Regions from separate parts of the Candidatus Clostridium eludens genome, predicted to be linked through region 2. Evidence: riboswitches for the same ligand, from Rfam matches in the RefSeq annotation. Region 2 holds a riboswitch; each other region holds the start of a gene.
The links. A riboswitch is a leader RNA that binds a small molecule or an ion and turns the genes downstream of it on or off. The one in region 2 is predicted to bind fluoride.
Positions count from the first base shown of each region.

Region 1 (6,078 bases), on a different contig from region 2:
AATGTTAGGAACTTCTTTTGAGTATGAAAATGTATTAATTACACATGGTTCACAACAAGCTCTTGATCTTTCAGGAAAGGTTTTTTTAGACGAAGGAGATATTGTACTATGTGAAAGCCCTACATATCTTGCAGCGATTAGTGCCTTTAAAGCATATAGCTGTAAATTTGTTGAAGTGCCTACAGATGAAGATGGTATGATCGTAGGCGAACTTGAGAAGATACTCAAAACTACTGAAAGAATTAAATTGATTTATGTTATTCCTGATTTTCAAAATCCTACGGGGAGAACATGGAGTATTGATAGACGTAAAAGATTATCAGAACTTGCTACAAAGTATAACATAATCGTTATTGAGGACAATCCTTATGGTGAACTTCGTTATGAAGGTGATAAACTGCCATCTGTAAAATCGTTTGATAAGAGTGGAAATGTTTTATGTCTGGGTACTTTTTCAAAAATATTTTGCCCAGGTTATAGAATTGGATGGATTGCAGGAGAGAAAGAGATTATACAAAAGTATGTGCTGGTAAAACAATCTACTGATCTTCAATGTAATACAATGGCTCAGAGGGATATAGCGAAGTATCTTGAATTATATGATATTGATAAACATATAGCTAAAATTCTTAAAGTTTATAAGAAAAGACGTGATTTAGCTATAAAAACAATGGAAGTAGAATTCCCAAAAGGAGTTACATTTACAAGGCCTCATGGTGGATTATTTATGTGGGTTCAACTTCCAGCGGAGATAAATGCAAGAGATGTACTTGGAAAATGTCTTGAAAGAAACGTTGCATTTGTTCCAGGCGGTTCCTTCTTTGCAAATGGTGGAAAAGAAAATAATTTTAGAATTAACTACTCAAATATGCCAGAGGATAAAATTGTTATAGGAATAAAGTGCATCGGTCAAGTGCTGAAAGAATTTATCAATTGTTAATCCCTTAGAAGATTTTCAATTCTAAAAGTATTGATATATTTTAATTTTAAGTTTTGTGGGAGTAGTGTTAGTTCAACCAGGACAAGCTGTCAAAAAAGGTGGTAAATTAGATCAATTCATAATGAAACATGACATAGTGTCGTCATATTATATCAGGTATAATAAAAAACGTAAATGCTGGGGAGGGATTTTTATGAATTCTTGTTTATGGCCAGGAAAAAATCTAATGATGCTGCAGTATCATGACAGCGAGTGGTGCGTACCAAGCCGTGATGATTCATACATATTTGAAATGCTTACATTAGAAGGCGCTCAATCTGGATTATCATGGAATATGGTACTTTCAAAAAGAGAAGATTATAGAAGAGCTTTTCACAATTTTGATGTTGTATATTGTTCAAAGTTAAGTGATGAAAAAATAGGAGATATCAGAACAAGATTTAATGTTATTAAAAATTTATCAAAATTAAAATCTGTAAGAAATAATGCTTTAGCAATTATTAAAATACAGTTAGAGTATGGAACCTTTTCTGATTTTTTATGGAATTATGTGAATTTTAAACCGTTGATAAACAATTGGAAATCTGATAGTGATATTCCTAATAAAAGTAGTTTATCAGAGCAAATTAGCAAAGATCTGAAAAAAAGGAACTTTAAATTTGTGGGACCGATTACTATCTATTCATTTATGCAAGCAATTGGTATGGTGGATGACCATATAAGAACATGTCCTCATCATTCCACAAACAGGTAATATATGAAATTTTATAGACTAGGTTATTATATATACAAAAGTCCTTAATAATGCCGTATATACCTAAAACATTATTGCTGAATTACAGGCAAAACGGGTAGTGAAAAATGATATATTCAGTTATAAATTTATAAATTTAAACTTATTTTTATATCTATTTCCTTATATCCATTCAATTACCTAGAGTATTTTTTATAGAAATACACAAACTTTAAGTGTAGCATTTAAAATTGCTCTAGAAAGAGGTGTTTCTTATGGCACGTAACAATAGTAATTTAGTAGTAACAGGCAAAGTAGCTAAGTTTAAAAGAGAACCGGATGAAGAAATTGGAATAGGCTCAAAGAAAATCTATAATGGAGATTTAATTGCTAGAAAAGCTGGAACAGTAGGTGGCAATAAAACGGCTAAGGCTTATGAGGAGGACTTAAGGTAAAATATGATATAGAGCTTAGAGCAGCTTTACTACTCTAAGCTTTATTTTTGCAAAATATTGGGATGATATAATAACAAACATAGAATATACACCTAACATGTATTGTGTAAGGCATCTAGTCAAAAGCTAAGTGCCTTTATTGTAAAAAATCAGAGCAATTATTAGGAATTTATCCAATTAGGTTTTCTCCATCCTTAAATGCTCTCAAAGATAACTCCTCAAATCATGTCACAAAAGGTATTAAGTGAAGCACTAATACCTACTTTATATGCAATAGCAATGGCAGTAGACGGAGCGTTTGCTATCTTTATTGGCAAATATTACGATAAAATAGGATTGATTTCTTTAGTATCGATACCTTTATTAAGTATTCCAGTAGCATTATTGGAGTTCTCGCCAAACTCTATATTTGCAATTATTAACGCAATATCTCCAGTTAAATGCTTAGCGTAGATTTCTGTGCAAGGGATTTTATATTTATCTGCTAGGGTTCTATACTCATCTTCACTGTTTAAAATTAAATTACCATTCAATAGAATAATTTTTAGTATTTTGCATAATATATAAATACATTTAAAAATCTCGAAAATTATTATAATTAAATATTAGTGGTATTCATTTTTATCATTTATTCAACTTTATAGTATGATATTATAAATAGGTGATGGAGTTCGCCTTTAAATGCTTTATGCTGATGACTCCTACTTTGAATTCAAAGTAGGAGTCATCTATTTTTTTCAGCAGAAGTGAAATTACAAGAAATACTTACTATTGGGAATTAATGTTTTATTGCCATTTGTTTGGGATTAGTTATATTTAGTTATGTAAATTTATTATAATTTGTTTTAGGAGGAAAGATTTATGAGTAAAAAAATTCAGATGATAACTGCAAGAGAAATTTTTGATTCGAGAGGAAACCCCACAATTGAAGTTGATGTTCTACTGAATGATGAAAGCTTAGGGCGAGCAAGCGTTCCTTCAGGTGCTTCAACAGGTGATAAAGAAGCAGTTGAATTGAGGGATGGTGGAAAAAGGCTAGGCGGTAAAGGTGTCTTAAAAGCTATTAAAAATGTAAATAGTTCTATAAGAGAAGCACTTGTTGGATTATCTCCTTTTAATCAAGATATGATTGATCAGATACTTATTGATTTAGATGGAACAACTACTAAAATGAATTTGGGTGCAAATGCCATTTTGGGTACATCCATGGCTGTTTGTCGTGCGGCTGCTCAATCAGAAAGGATTCCAATTTACCGTTATCTAGGAGGTATTAATATAGAATTACCACTTCCTTTCTTTAATGTTATTAATGGTGGTAAGCATGCTGATTCTGGAATTAATATTCAAGAATTTTTAATCACACCTATAGGATTTTCAAGTTTTCATGAAGGAATTGAAAGTATTGCTGAAACATATCATACGTTAAAAAGTTTGTTAAGTGAAAGAGGACTGGTAACTTCAGTTGGAGATGAAGGTGGATTTGCTCCTCATCTAAAATCAAGTGAAGAAGCTATAGAATTACTTATTCAAGCAATTGAAAAGGCAGGATATACACCTGAAAAAGATATCGCTATTGCTTTAGATCCAGCTGCTAGTGAGTTTTATAAAAATGGAATATACAATTTTGAAGGAAAAGAATTATCATTCGAAGAAATGACTTTATATTATGAAAAGCTAATAGATAAATACCCTATTATATCAATAGAGGATGGACTTTCTGAGCATGACTGGAACGGTTGGGAATTCCTAACTAAAAAATTAGGAAATAGAATTCAATTAATAGGAGATGATATTTTCGTTACGAATCCTTCCATTTTAAAAAAAGGTATTGAAAAACACATTGCCAATTCAGTTTTAATTAAATTAAATCAGATTGGAACTATCACAGAGACTATAAAAACAATAAAAATGGCACGGGAAGTAGGTTATACTACCATGATTTCTCATAGATCTGGAGAAACAGAAGATACATTTATTGCAGATTTTGCAGTAGGATTATGTGCAGGACAAATCAAAACTGGCTCAATGTCAAGGACAGAGCGTGTATCTAAATATAACCAATTTTTAAGAATTGAAGAAGAACTAGGTAGGGATTCTATTATGACACCATTTAAATTAAAAAGGTAAGATTTATATATAATTAGGTTTATATATTTTGATGGTTATAGAATTTATACAAATATTTTTATCCACTTAATAGAAGCTTTTATAACATAAAATGGATAGGGGAATTCATTAATAACATGAATAGTTTATTAAGAATAATAGTTGGGGAGCAAGAATATACTGCTAATTCACATAATGCCTATAAATGGATAAAGAAATTTTTAGGGAAAAAAGGATTCCCAGGATTGATAATTAGGCGTAGCGAATTAAACCTTGATTATCAAAGTGGACTGCATTCATTTACACTTGAAGATGTAGCATTTAACAACTTGGCTGTTATTTTAGAGACAGTTGCTAGTAATAGGCAAATAGAAAAAGTGAAACAAGAACTTACTGGAAATATGATTCATGGCCAAGTGAGTGTAGTTAAAGGAATGGAGGAGAAAGATATGGAAATGCATGATTATTTTGTTGTTAAAGTTTATACAAAAGAGAATGATTTGTGGTTTAAAAGAGAAGAGTACGAAAAGATTTTAGATTTTTTTCAAAATACAAAGGTTATTTGGGCTACAATTACTAAGGGTATTGTTGGATATGGCAAAGATAGAGTTGTGCATAAACAACGCATGTTTTCGTTTAGTGAACAAATGCCTATTGTAATAGAAAGTATTGTTGCTTCTCAATATTTAAAAGATTTATTAGATGAACTTAAAATCATTGTTAAGGAGGGTGTTATATTTACAACACCAGTAAATATGATAATGGATAAATAGCAAGGAAAAGTGATGTGGCAACTAAAAATTTGAAATTTATTTTTATAAAAAAGGAGATAAGAACTTTGTCAAATAATATAGATGATATTGCTAATAAAAATGTTATGAAATTAGGATGGGTGGCATTTTTTGGGGGGTTAAGTCAAGATATGATTTCGCCTGTTTTACCAACATTTTATTCTCAAATCCTAGGACTAAATAAAAGTACTATAGGGCTTATTGAGGGAGCAGTGACTACTATAGTGAGTATTTTCAGAATTTTATCCGGAATTATCTCGGATAAGATAGGAAAAAGAAAATCAATAGTTTTTATAGGTTATTTACTTTCAGCAATAGGAAGATTAATTCTATTCTTAGCAACAGGTGCTTTTAGTGTTTTAGGGTTAAGGTTGCTAGATGGCGTAGGGAAAGGATTAAAAGACGCACCAAGAGATGCACTTGTGGCAAAATCATCTAAAGCAAATAAAACAGGTTTTGCTTTTGGATTACAAAGAACATTAGATACTTTGGGTTCTTTTATAGGACCTCTAATTACAACATACCTACTTTTAAAATTTGCTGTATATGGAGAAATAAAAAAGTATAGATATTTATTTATAGCTGCAGGAATTATTGCATTTATAACAATTATTATAATTGGAATATTTGTTAAAGAAAAAGTGGGAGAAAATGTAGGAGTAAAGTTTAAATTTGATAGAACCATATTAAAAGGAAAATTTATGTTATTTCTCATTATTATACTTACATTTACATTAGGTAACAGTAGTGATGCATTTTTAATTTTGAGGGCTGAAAATGTAGGTATATCTCCTATTAAAATTCCAATAATCATAGCCGTATTTAATTTGTTTTATGCGTTACTCTCTATACCAAGTGGAATTCTTTCAGATAAAATTGGAAGAATTAATGTTATGCGATTAGGATGGTTTCTTTATGCACTAACTTATGTAGGTTTCGCTCTTGCTAAACTTCCCTGGCACATATGGGTACTATATATTGTATATGGAATATATTATTCAACAACAGAAGGTATAGCAAAGTCTCTTGTAGTTCACTTAGTTGGTGAAAATA
Region 1 is NZ_JBJHZX010000008.1:55,564-61,641, reverse strand. It holds gene ACJDU8_RS07245 (aminotransferase-like domain-containing protein) at 1-940, shown strand, start outside; gene ACJDU8_RS07240 (DNA-3-methyladenine glycosylase I) at 1,134-1,694, shown strand; gene ACJDU8_RS07235 (small, acid-soluble spore protein, alpha/beta type) at 1,949-2,128, shown strand; fluoride riboswitch at 2,780-2,839, shown strand; gene eno (phosphopyruvate hydratase) at 2,990-4,255, shown strand; gene ACJDU8_RS07225 (DUF190 domain-containing protein) at 4,372-5,007, shown strand; gene ACJDU8_RS07220 (MFS transporter) at 5,073-6,078, shown strand, end outside.
Region 1: it holds a riboswitch for fluoride, as region 2 does, so the genes downstream of both, eno (phosphopyruvate hydratase) here and crcB (fluoride efflux transporter CrcB) in region 2, are expected to answer to the same signal.

Region 2 (6,078 bases):
GTTCAATGTTATCACCTCTTAATTTAAATCTTCTTCATAAAATTCTGAAACCCTGCTTAATTTTAGAAAAAAATAAAAATAAAGCCTATAACTAGTTTTTATACTAAATTATACAACTACATATAGTAAATATATATCATAAATTCTTTTTAGTTATAATAATAATATTATTATATATACCTAGGAATAGGAGATTTGAATTATGAGTATATTTAAATATATCAAACTATCTATAAGTATTTTCTTCATTTTTATACTTATGACATTTATATTTATATCTACACAATCTACATCTATGAATATTAGAAAAAATAATACCACTATCAATATACCTACCTTTAATCTAAATGATAATGCTGTAAACTACAATAAAAATGATATTTCCACTTGCACTATTAACCGCAAAGAAGTACTTAATAAGGCTTATGAAATGGCCAATGTTAGCTGGATTCCTAAATATAATTTATTTGATAAATATAGTCATTACACCTTCATAAAGGGTAAGACATATTATGGAATACCCTATAGTATGTCTTATTATCAAGCAACTTCTATTAATGACTTTTTATCAAAAATAAGCAATTCTAATGTTATATACGGAAATGACTGTGCTGGTTTTGTGAGCATATGTTGGGGAATAAATAGACAAACTACCCTTTCTTTATTTAATGCCGTTAAATATCATACTAAAATTGATGGAAAAACCGTAAATGAAATTTCATGGCAGGATTTAAAGCCGGGAGATGCTTTACTCCTTGATAATGGTGGGGGCAAAGGACATATTATGATATACATAGATACTAATCCTAAGAACGGTAATGAATTAAACGTATATGAACAAAATGTACAAACTGTAACTCCTTTTGTATCTGTTCCAACCGCAAGAAAAGATGTACGATTTAAAAGTAACCTCATAAATAGTGGTTATATTCCAATTAGGTTGATGACATTAACTTAATATGCTTGGCTTTAGTGGCTTATGAAAAATTTAAGGCAGAAGTGGCAAGGCAGTCTGGTAAAAGAAAACCTGATTGCTTTTATTATACATAAAAAAATTTGAGAGTATAAAAACTCTCTTTTGTTTTAAATAAGATAAATTGGATATAATAATTAATACTCATAAAAATACTTTAATTATCTCATTTGGTTATGTTTTATCTTAATTCATAAAAGCCCTAGTTAATTCCAGGGCTTTTTAATATAAAACCTTATCACTATACATTCTATACTTTAATTAATTCACCTTCTATTACATTGCATGCAACTTAAAACTTTTTAGTTACTACATCTTATTATTTATCCATTATCACATCTACTGGTGTTGTAAATATAGCACCTTCCTTAACAAGGATCTTGAGTTCTTTTAGCAAATCTTCTAAGTACTTAGAAGCAACAATACTTTCTATTACAATAGGCATTTGTTCACTAAAAGAAAATAACCGTTGCTTATGCACAACTCTGTCTTTACCATATCCCACAATTCCTTTAGTAATAGTAGCCCAAATGACATTTTTCTTTTGTAAAAAATCTAAGACTTTTTCGTGCTCCTCTTTTTTAAACCACGAATTATTTTCTTTGGTATAAACTTTGACAACAAAATAATCATGCATTTCCATATCTTTCTCCCCCATTCCTTTAACTACACTCACTTGACCATGAATCATATTCTCAGTAAGTTCTTGTTTCACTTTTTCTATTTGGCTATTACTAGCAACTGTCTCTAAAATAACAGCCAAGTTGTTAAATGCTACATCTTCAAGTGTAAATGAATGCAGCCTACTTCGATGATCAAGACTTAATTCGCTACGCCTAATTGTCAACCCCGGAAATCCTTTCTTCCATAAGAATTCTCTTATCCATTGATAGACATTATGTGAATTAGCAGTATATTCTTGCTCTCCAACTATTATTCTCAATAAACTATTCATAATATTAATCAATCCCCCTTAAAATGGAATTTTATTTTACTCCAAGTGTTATTTGCTCTTCTGGTAATTTAGCCAATGTTTCCTAATAAAAAGACTACAAAATATTCAGTATTTTACATATCTAAAAATGCTTATTTAAAATAAGTTTTTCTATACCATATGTGAAAGAAATTTACCAAATACAACTCCTCCTAAACTTAAAAATAAATTTAAACAAGTATTTAAAGTACCCAACACATAACTTCCGTTGCTAAAAAAATTTATAGTTTCGTAACTAAACGTAGAGAAAGTAGTAAGCCCACCCATAATACCAGTAGTAAGGAATAATCTCAAATTTGGCGAAATTGAATTAGTCACTAAACTTAATTCCATAATAAAGCCAATCAAGATACCTCCAACTATATTAACAATTAGTGTTCCATATGGCAATTGTGTTCCGAATAATTTAGGTGAGTAATATGATATAATATATCGCAGACAAGTGCCTATAAACCCACCAATACCAACGTAAAACAGTTTCTGCATAAAATCCCCCCCTAAAAATAAAAAGCTCCTACTTCTTTTGAGAAGTAGGAGTCATCAGCATAAAGCATTTAAAGGCGAACTCCATCACCTATATATAATATTATACAAGCATAAAAATACAAAAGCAATAATCATGATAAATTTCTGTTCTAACATTCTACAATTCAAACATACTTTTCCTCATTATACTAGTATACCAGCATTTCAGAGAAATTAGAAAAAAATCCAAATATAAACATTCCGAATAACAGTTTTTTGAATAGTATACTATTGTGAGAAAAATTTTACTGGAGGCTTTTATGTATAAATACATGTATCCACCATTACAAATAACACCAATGCGTTGTTATTGTATGATGGCTAATAGAAACATGTACCCACCTGTGATGCGTATGGAACCCAAACCTATTTTTAAAGGAAAAGAAAAATTTGAAGAGAACAAAACTCATAAAGAAAGCACGCTGCCACCTTTGGAGAAGAAACCAGATATAAACCAAGAAATGCCAGGTACGATGGACATACCAAAAAAAGATATGGAAAGAATAAAATCAGATACACAAGAGATTGTAGGGATGCTTGAACAACACCATCCTAATGTAGTAAAGACATTAACGGATTGTGGGATGTCAATAAGCCACGCAAGGGAGTATTTAAGTAAAGTTGTTGAAATGTCACTTATGCATCAAATATAAAGTTTAAAAATATAAAGAGTGCCATTATAATTACGCACTCTTTACATCCTAATAATAAGTTACAATCAACTCCTTAAGCTTCCTTCTCCCAACTTTATCTTTACCAACTGTATAAGGGACTTCCACAAGTTATTCACCTGTAAGCTCTATATGTTCTTCTTCAACCTTCGAAAGTACATTCAATATCTTTACAATGTTTTCTTCATGAATCTCCTTTTCATATTTTTTATAATACTCTACAGCATGCTTTTCTCTTTGACAAGCTGCTGCAAGCAAAGCTTCATCAGTATTATATTTTGAATAATCCATCTCCTTAAGTACTGGAATTTCTTTAATATCGGCTATTTTCTTGTGAATTCTAGCATGCATATATTCTATGCTTGATAAAGCCTTAAACATACTTTTTACATTTTCATCTTTCGCCATATCTGAAGCTTTCTTATAAAAATCTCCATTAAAAACTTCCAATTTAGCTGCATGATCTATTATTTTTAAATCATTTTGATTCAATTTATTTCTATCATATTTTATTTCTTGTCCATCTTCTATTAAATATTCACTTTGTGCTCCACAAAATGGGCAATACATTATGTTTTCTTTACTATTTGAATTTATAAATGCTTCTTTATTAAAATTATAATTCTTTTCATTTATTTTCATACCACAGACAATGCAAGTCATTTTAACCATATAAACATTCCTTTCTAAATAACTTTTAATTTTAGTATAGCATAAAATAAGTATTAATCTATTTAAAATAAAGGCCTGTTTTTAAGTAAAATTAAAAGGCCTGTAACACGTTGATATTACAGGCTTTCATTGGTGCTGAAAAAGGGGATCGAACCCATGGCCTACGCATTACGAGTGCGAAATTTTATGTTAATTTGATTTAGGTTTGCTATTCAAATCATTGGTATTACTATGTTTTATAAAATATATGTTAAGTATAAATAAGTAGTTTTGGGGACTTTTCCAGTAGTTGTGTCCCCAAAATGTCCCCACTCTAAATCACACATAATAATATAGAAATTTCTTAAAAATATAACTCCAATTTAAAAACTAAATGGATATAAAATATAGTAAATCGGATATAATGATTAATACCATGAAAATACTTTAATTTCTTAATAATTTTACCTTAGTACAATAAAAGCTCTGGAATTAACCAGAGCTTCTATTACTCTTATTTTCTAAAATAATGCATCCGGAAGATGTGTTATAAATTTCTATATTCACTCCAGTATTGTACAAAAAATAAAAATAGAGCTTAGATCAACTTTATCAATTGCTACTACTAAAAATCCTATTAAAAGCTAAATTAAATTAATTCCCAAAAATATCATATTAACATAATATAAATATTGAAGTGATAAATATAAGGAGAAATAACTCGTGAAAAATTATTATTGCCCTTTTGACTACTATGACGATTACTCTGATAATTACTATGGTGACTATGATGATTATGGTGACTATTTTAGAAAATCAAACGTTAGTCCTGAAACAGTACAAAAGCATATTGGTCGAATTGCACTTGTCCACCTTAAATGGCTTGGTACAATTACAGCTTGTATAGATAGTCACGACGAACTTACAGGTGTAGTAACTTTAACTATATTTACCCACTTTGGTCAGGCACAACTTCGTATTCACTATAGTGCGATAGCACGTATTACTCCTATTCACGCAAGCCCTAACCAGGGTAAAATGCCAACTCATGAAAATCCAGCTCATGGTGTAATGCCATCTCATACTGGTCAACCTAATGAAAGCTCAGCTCACACCGGATCACAGGGTTCAAATAAAGATTGGAAGTAGTTACTTTAATTCCTTCTTTTACTTAAAGGTATGATTTATTAAGCATCAAAATAAAAAATCTAGTAGGATTTTATTTTCCCACTAGGTTTTTTATTATCACATTTTACTTTAAACCCTGTTCATAAGCTTTAACCATATTTTTTATTTTAGCAGGATATTATCATTATTTGTAGAAATTTTAATGAAGAAAAAATCAAGGGGGAAATGATGAATATGGATGAAGAAGAATTAAATACGGATAAAGAGAAATTAAAGGAAGAAATATTAGACATACTAAAAAAACATAATTACATTAGTAAATTAAGTGAATGTCCAATAACTACTTTAAAATTTCTCTTAAAAATAGATAATGTTAGTTTGGATGCTTTTCTGATTTATGGCGCTTTATGTGAACTTGAAACGGAAGATAAGATAATAAAAAGTTTTGAACTATCTGCTGGTAATTTGAGCACTAAAATTAACTCGTCAAGATGGTATTCGAAACAATAGAAAATGAATATAAAATAAGATAAATTAGATATAATGGTTAATGCTCATAAGAATACTTAATATGTCACTCGATTATGTTTTACCTTAATTCATAAAAGCCCTGGTTAATTCCAGGGCTTTTGATATAAAAATTTATCACTACACATTCTACACCCGATTATTTATTTTCATTTATATTGTATGTGATTTGTAAATTTTGGATACAATATAAATACAATCGTCTCTTATAAATTCTCTTTAGCTGTCCATAGGGCAGCTTTTTTGTTGCCAAATTAAAACTTTAGCTTAAAACTACATAAACCTCATTAAATTGATTCCAAAAAGTATCTTACTAGCATAATATAAATATTGAAACGATAAATACAAGGAGAACTAAACTTTGGAAAATTATTATTGTTCTTTTGGGTACTGCAACTATTTCAGGCAACGTGTTACTCCTGAAATGATACAATCACACGTTGGTCAAACTGTGCTTGTTGACGTTAGAGGATATGGCACAGTCACAGCTCATATAAATGGTTACAACAGGCACACAGGCATAGTGTCTCTAACCATATATACACATTCCGGCAACCGACCTATTCGTGTCTATCATCAAGAAATATTACGTATTACCCCAATCCATG
Region 2 is NZ_JBJHZX010000024.1:57,018-63,095, reverse strand. It holds gene ACJDU8_RS15895 (hypothetical protein) at 1-6, opposite strand, end outside; gene ACJDU8_RS15890 (NlpC/P60 family protein) at 203-958, shown strand; gene ACJDU8_RS15885 (DUF190 domain-containing protein) at 1,293-1,928, opposite strand; gene crcB (fluoride efflux transporter CrcB) at 2,079-2,453, opposite strand; fluoride riboswitch at 2,492-2,551, opposite strand; gene ACJDU8_RS15875 (hypothetical protein) at 2,753-3,145, shown strand; gene ACJDU8_RS15870 (metal-iron-binding protein) at 3,275-3,835, opposite strand; gene ACJDU8_RS15865 (hypothetical protein) at 4,538-4,963, shown strand; gene ACJDU8_RS15860 (uS8 family ribosomal protein) at 5,168-5,452, shown strand; gene ACJDU8_RS15855 (hypothetical protein) at 5,895-6,078, shown strand, end outside.

Region 3 (6,078 bases), on a different contig from region 2:
GCCACTAAAAATTATGGAGCCGAGGTGGTACTTAAAGGAAAAGTTTATGATGAGGCCTATGAAGAAGCTAAGAGATTGGAAACAGAAAAAGGATATACTTTTGTTCACCCTTTTGATGATTTAGATGTGATGGCAGGACAGGGAACAATAGCACTTGAAATTATAGAAGAATTAAAGGATGTGAATGCCATATTGGTACCAATAGGCGGCGGGGGATTAATAAGTGGTATATCGGTGGCTGCCAAGTCAATTAATCCTGATATAAAAATAATAGGTGTCCAGGCTGAAGGGGCAAATCCAATGAAATGTTCTTTTGACACTGGGAAGCTGGTTAGTGCAGAAAATATTGATACTATTGCAGATGGTGCAGCAGTGAAAAATCCAGGGAAGTTAACATTTCAGGTAATAAAGAAATATGTGGATGAAATTGTTACAGTAAGTGATCATGAACTTATGGAAGCTGTGTATATTCTCTTAGAAAAGCATAAGCTTGTGGCAGAGGCCACAGGCGCAATGTCTTTAGCTGCATTAAATAAGTTAAAATTTAAGGATAAGAAAGTGGTATCTTTAATAAGCGGTGGGAATATAGATGTGGTAACAATGTCTGCACTTTTAAATCATGGTCTTGTTTCAAGGGGAAGAATATTTTGTTTTTCGGTTAAACTTAAAGATACCCCAGGACAACTTCTACAAATATCAAAAATTTTGGCAGAAAAGCGTGCTAATATAATAAAATTAGATCACAATCAGTTTAAAGCTATTGATAGATTAAAGCATGTAGTTTTAGAGGTAACAGTTGAGACTAATGGTCATGCGCATATAGAAGATATAGTTAAATCTCTAAATGAACACGGATATAATATTGATAAGGTATATTAGAATATTTTTATCATTAGTGTAACTATTTAACTATGCTTCGTTAGCCTAGTTAAATAGCTGCACTATAATAAAATATTGGGATTTATTTCATTTTAGATGAATCTTACCTTTATATTATGTGTGATATAAAAGTACCTAATACAACGCCTCCAAGGCTTAAGAATAGATTTAGGCAAGTATTTAAAGTAGCTAACATAAGACTGCCGCTGTTAAAAAGGGTAATTGTTTCATAGCTAAAAGTTGAGAATGTAGTAAGTCCTCCCATAATGCCCGTTGTAAGAAATAATCTTAAATTAGGAGAAATCAAGTTGGTTGTGAGACTTAACTCCATTATGAGTCCTATTAAGATACCACCTAGTACATTAACTATCAAAGTTCCGTAAGGCAGTTGAGTACCAAATAATTTTGGAGAGTGTATGGATATTATGTACCTCAAAGAAGCACCTATAAACCCCCCTATACCTACATAAATGATTTTCTGCATTTTAATCATCCCCCAAAAAAATAAAAATCTCCTACTCTTATGTTAAGGTAGGAGTCATTAGCATAAAGCATTTAAAGATGAACCCCATCATCTCTATTAAGTATACTATATTTAATAAAAATGTACAGTATTCTCTTCAGAATTATTAGGTGTATTAATAAAAAAGTCTTTTGGTTATCTTCTATATTCTGTTATAATTATTAATGTTGTATGCTTCTTATAATGACAAATATAAAAGAAAGTATATTGTGAGTGCTTTTTTAAAATGCATTAAGTAACCGGTTTCTTAGCATTTAACCGTGTAGTATAATGTATATTTGACAATACTAATAAATAAGAGTAATATAAAAATGGCAAATGCCAATATAGATACAGGAGATGATTTTATGTCAGATTGTAATTCATGTCCATCAAACAGTGGATGTAGTAAAGATAAGGAAAGTTGTGGTATTGAAAACAATCCTTACAATAAAGTGAAAAAGGTAATTGGAGTTATGAGTGGTAAAGGAGGAGTAGGGAAATCATCAATTTCTGTCCTTATAGCTAGGCAGTTGAAAAAACTTGGATATAGTGTAGGAATTCTAGACGCGGATATAACAGGTCCCAGTATTCCAAATTTAATGGGCTTAAGTGGTAAAAGGGCTGAAACTACAGACGAGTTTATATTACCTGTGGATACTCAAGATGGAATAAAGGCTATATCATTAAATTTACTTTTGGAAGATGAAAGTCAGCCGGTTATATGGAGAGGGCCGGTGATAGGTGGTGCAGTTAAACAATTATGGACAGAGGTAATATGGGGAGAACTGGATTACCTAATAATTGATATGCCTCCTGGAACAGGAGATGTTGCACTTACTGTAATGCAATCTATTCCTATAGATGGTATAGTTATGATATCTGTACCTCAGGATTTAGTTTCTATGATAGTTTCAAAGGCTGTAAATATGGCAAAAACTATGAATATTAATATAATAGGTGTTATTGAAAATATGAGTTATATAACCTGTCCAGATTGTGGCAAACAAATAAAACTTTTCAATGGGGAAAGTACAGATAAATTTTTAAAAGATATGGATCTAAAGCTTTTAGGGGAGCTTCCTATGCTAAGTAGTGTAAGTAGTTTATCAGAACAGGGAGATAAAAGTATTAGCGAAAATCTTGAGGCGATTTTTAATCCTATTGTTAATAATATTATTAGTAGTTTGGATAAAGTATCTGTAGAGAAATAGCCGCAAATATATATGATTACATAATAATTTTAGGATAAAAAATAAAGATAGCTTCTTTTTATATGGGCAGCTATCTTTATTTTTGTAAGATTAAGTCGGCTTATATAAAATTATATCTGTGTGTTAAAGGATCCAACCATTTCTTGAAGATCGGTAGAAGAGTATTCCAGATTATCTGTTACTTCTTTTAATCTTATTGTTTCACTTAAAATATCTTCAAGTAGGCTTAGAGATTCTTCGCTTCTACTTGCCCCCTTAGCAGTTCTTTTATTTATTTTTTCTGCAGATTCATTTATATGTACTACCATATTATTTATATCATCACTTTCTTTATTAGTTATTTCAAGTATAGTTTCCATATTTTTTGTTACATCATTTATATTATCTGTAATATATTTAAAAGAATCTATACTATTTTTTACACTATCCGTAGAAGTTTTTACTTTAGAATTAATCTCGTTAATATCTTTAAAAGTGTTGTTAGTTTCTCTCTGAATATTAGAAACTAAATTCCCTATAGATTGGGTGGCTTCTTCTGTTTCAAGTGCTAGCTTTGATATTTGCTCAGCTACAACGCCAAATCCTTTTCCTGATTCACCTGCCCTGGCAGCTTCTATAGTAGCATTTAATGCTAAAAGCTGAGTCTGCTGACTAATACTGCTGATACTTGTGACTACTCTTGTTATGGAGTTTGAATGATTTTGGAGCACAGATATTCTATCTAAAGTGACTTTCATAGTTTCTTCAAGTTCATTGATTGAAGTTAGAACATCATTTGAAAAGTCATTTGCCTTATCAGCGTGATGGCTGGTATTGACAATTTTATTTGTGACCTGGTGAATGAGAGAAGCCATTTCTTGTATTGACGCTGATAAACTATTAAAATGTTCTTTGGTAGTTTGAAATATATTATTTTGTTTTTGGGAAATAGATACTAAGCCGTCTACGGTCTTAGCTACTGTATCCATGTTTTCTTTTATATTATTAGTTAAATTTGAAACTGATTTAATAGAGTTCTTTGATGTTTTTGAAGAAACATCTACTCTTTTTATCAGAGTCATCTGATTGTTAATAAATTTATTAAACCATCTTGAGAGTTCTCCTATTTCATCATAGGAAAGTTTATCTACTCTTTTAGTCAAATCTCCTTCTCCTTCAGCTAACTTATGAAGTATGTCCACAGTTCTATTAAGTGGTGTTACAACTAATTTTTGTGAGGATATATAACTGATTAAGGTTATTAAAAGCCAGGTTATAATTGAACTTATAAAACCTATGGTTGGATTAAAATGATAGGCTATAATGTTTATTATTGTAGCAGCAGCTGCACTGACTGATATTATACCAGGTATTTTTAAATTTATGCTTTTAAAATTATATATTTCAGCTATGTCCCCTTCACACATCATTCCCCATATTTCATTGCTATAGGGAGGATTTATTAAAGTACCTTTACCTCCTACCATTATATGTCTGTAATCTGGATAACCGGGCCAGCAGTCTAAGTTATCTCCGTTTTTAATGGTATTTTTTACTCCCGGATGTAAATCACCTGTTTTGGGATCCGTAAATCTTATTTCAAATTCTGTATGTTTTTTAATTTTAACAATTCCCCATTTTGAAGTTCTAACTCCCTCCTTTAGATTATCACCCATAGTAAATGTATTATCTTCAAATCTGCTTCTTGATATGGCAGTTCCAGGCAGTATATCTCTATCTGTTTTTACCATGAATAGATAATTATCCCCTGAATCCTTATAGACGTGAGTATCTTCATCCTGGATTACATTACTCATGTTATCATTAAGAACTCTGCCTAAAAGTATTTTTTTGTGTTCAGAACAATCTATGTATGGAAGAGAAAATAATAAAGTTACTTCATCAGCAAATTTTTTTTGGCTTAAGTCTATGTCTAGGGTGTTTTTATCTTCATAAGGTCCATACATGAGTCTTTCACCTTTTAGACCTTTTTCATAATTTGGGAAATTATTCATGGTAAGGCCTATATGTTTACTACAGGTGGATTGGATTACTTGTCCAGTATCATTTAATATGAAAAATTCACAAAAATCTTTATACTGATTTAATCCTTCATTTAATTCTTCCAGTAATTTATGATCATTTTGTTTAAAACATCGTATGATGTTACAGGTATTTTCTAATTGCATCCATTTGTCTTTGAACCAGTTTTCTAAAGCCTTTTTTCTACCTTTTGATATACCTTCAAATACTTCTTCAGATTGTTCTTTGATTTTTTTGTTTATTAGATGCATAAATTTTAGTTTTATCATGGGTGTAAACTCCTCTTTTCTAATTATTTATATTATTTTATGCTAAAATAGTATCTCGAATTTATTAATATTCTACACCATTTCTAAAAATCCTTTAATTGATTTTAAAAAATATAATAAAATAATATAAATATCCTATTATTTTTAACGATATGTGAAAGCTAACAAAACAGAACTTTTTCTAAAATATATACATTTTAGAAAAATGCTGATATCAGGAAAATAAAAATGTAAAATAAAAGGAATTTTTTAAAATTATGTGTAAAAAATAGTGCAAAAAGAAATATTATAATTTTTAATATATTTAAGCTCGTATTAAAATTTTATTTTAATTTATTAAATAATTAGATATATTTTCTTAAAAAAAATTAATAAATTAGTGATAATTATCATAAATATTATTATATATCATAAAATTATTTATTAAAAAAGCTATAAAGTCACAATGTAAATTACAGAAAATTAATATTTTTATATATAAAAATATTAAATAATGAAAATATTATTGCAATATAAAAAATTAAATTAAAATATTATAATTTTTTTATTATTAAAATATACAATAAAAATGTAAAAAATAGTGCAGCTATTTATGTATAAAAATATAGTTATTTATCGTGTGAAAATGTTTTTATATAAGTTATTTTTATTATGATTAATTTAAAATTTGTTGACAGAAATATGACTACAAAAAATTCAAAATTATTAATGCATATTTTTATTGCACCATCAGATATGTATAATAACATTTGCAATATACTTCTCTAAATTTCTGTATATGCATTAAAATTTGCAATTATTAATATAACCACACATAAAATAATAAATTAATAAAATTATAATATTACTATTGATAATTTGCATAAAAGTTAGTATTATATAAATAAGTTTTTTAAAAGCTGTTAGACAAAATACGTTTAAAAAACTTATAATTTTTTATTAATTTATTTTTTTAAAGGAGGTATTTTTATGAGTGTGAATGGAGCAGATACTGTATTTGTACTTGTTAGCGCGGCGTTAGTACTATTAATGACTCCAGGGTTAGCTTTGTTTTATGGAGGAATGGTTAGAGGCAAGAATACATTAAATAGTACTCTTCACAGCTATTCGGCCATGGCAATAATATCCATACAGTGGATACTTATAGGTTATACATTGTGTTTTGGAAAGGATATTGGCGGATTTATAGGTG
Region 3 is NZ_JBJHZX010000001.1:180,243-186,320, reverse strand. It holds gene ilvA (threonine ammonia-lyase) at 1-879, shown strand, start outside; gene crcB (fluoride efflux transporter CrcB) at 989-1,372, opposite strand; fluoride riboswitch at 1,405-1,464, opposite strand; gene ACJDU8_RS00765 (Mrp/NBP35 family ATP-binding protein) at 1,750-2,595, shown strand; gene ACJDU8_RS00760 (methyl-accepting chemotaxis protein) at 2,706-4,886, opposite strand; gene ACJDU8_RS00755 (ammonium transporter) at 5,856-6,078, shown strand, end outside.
Region 3: it holds a riboswitch for fluoride, as region 2 does, so the genes downstream of both, crcB (fluoride efflux transporter CrcB) here and crcB (fluoride efflux transporter CrcB) in region 2, are expected to answer to the same signal.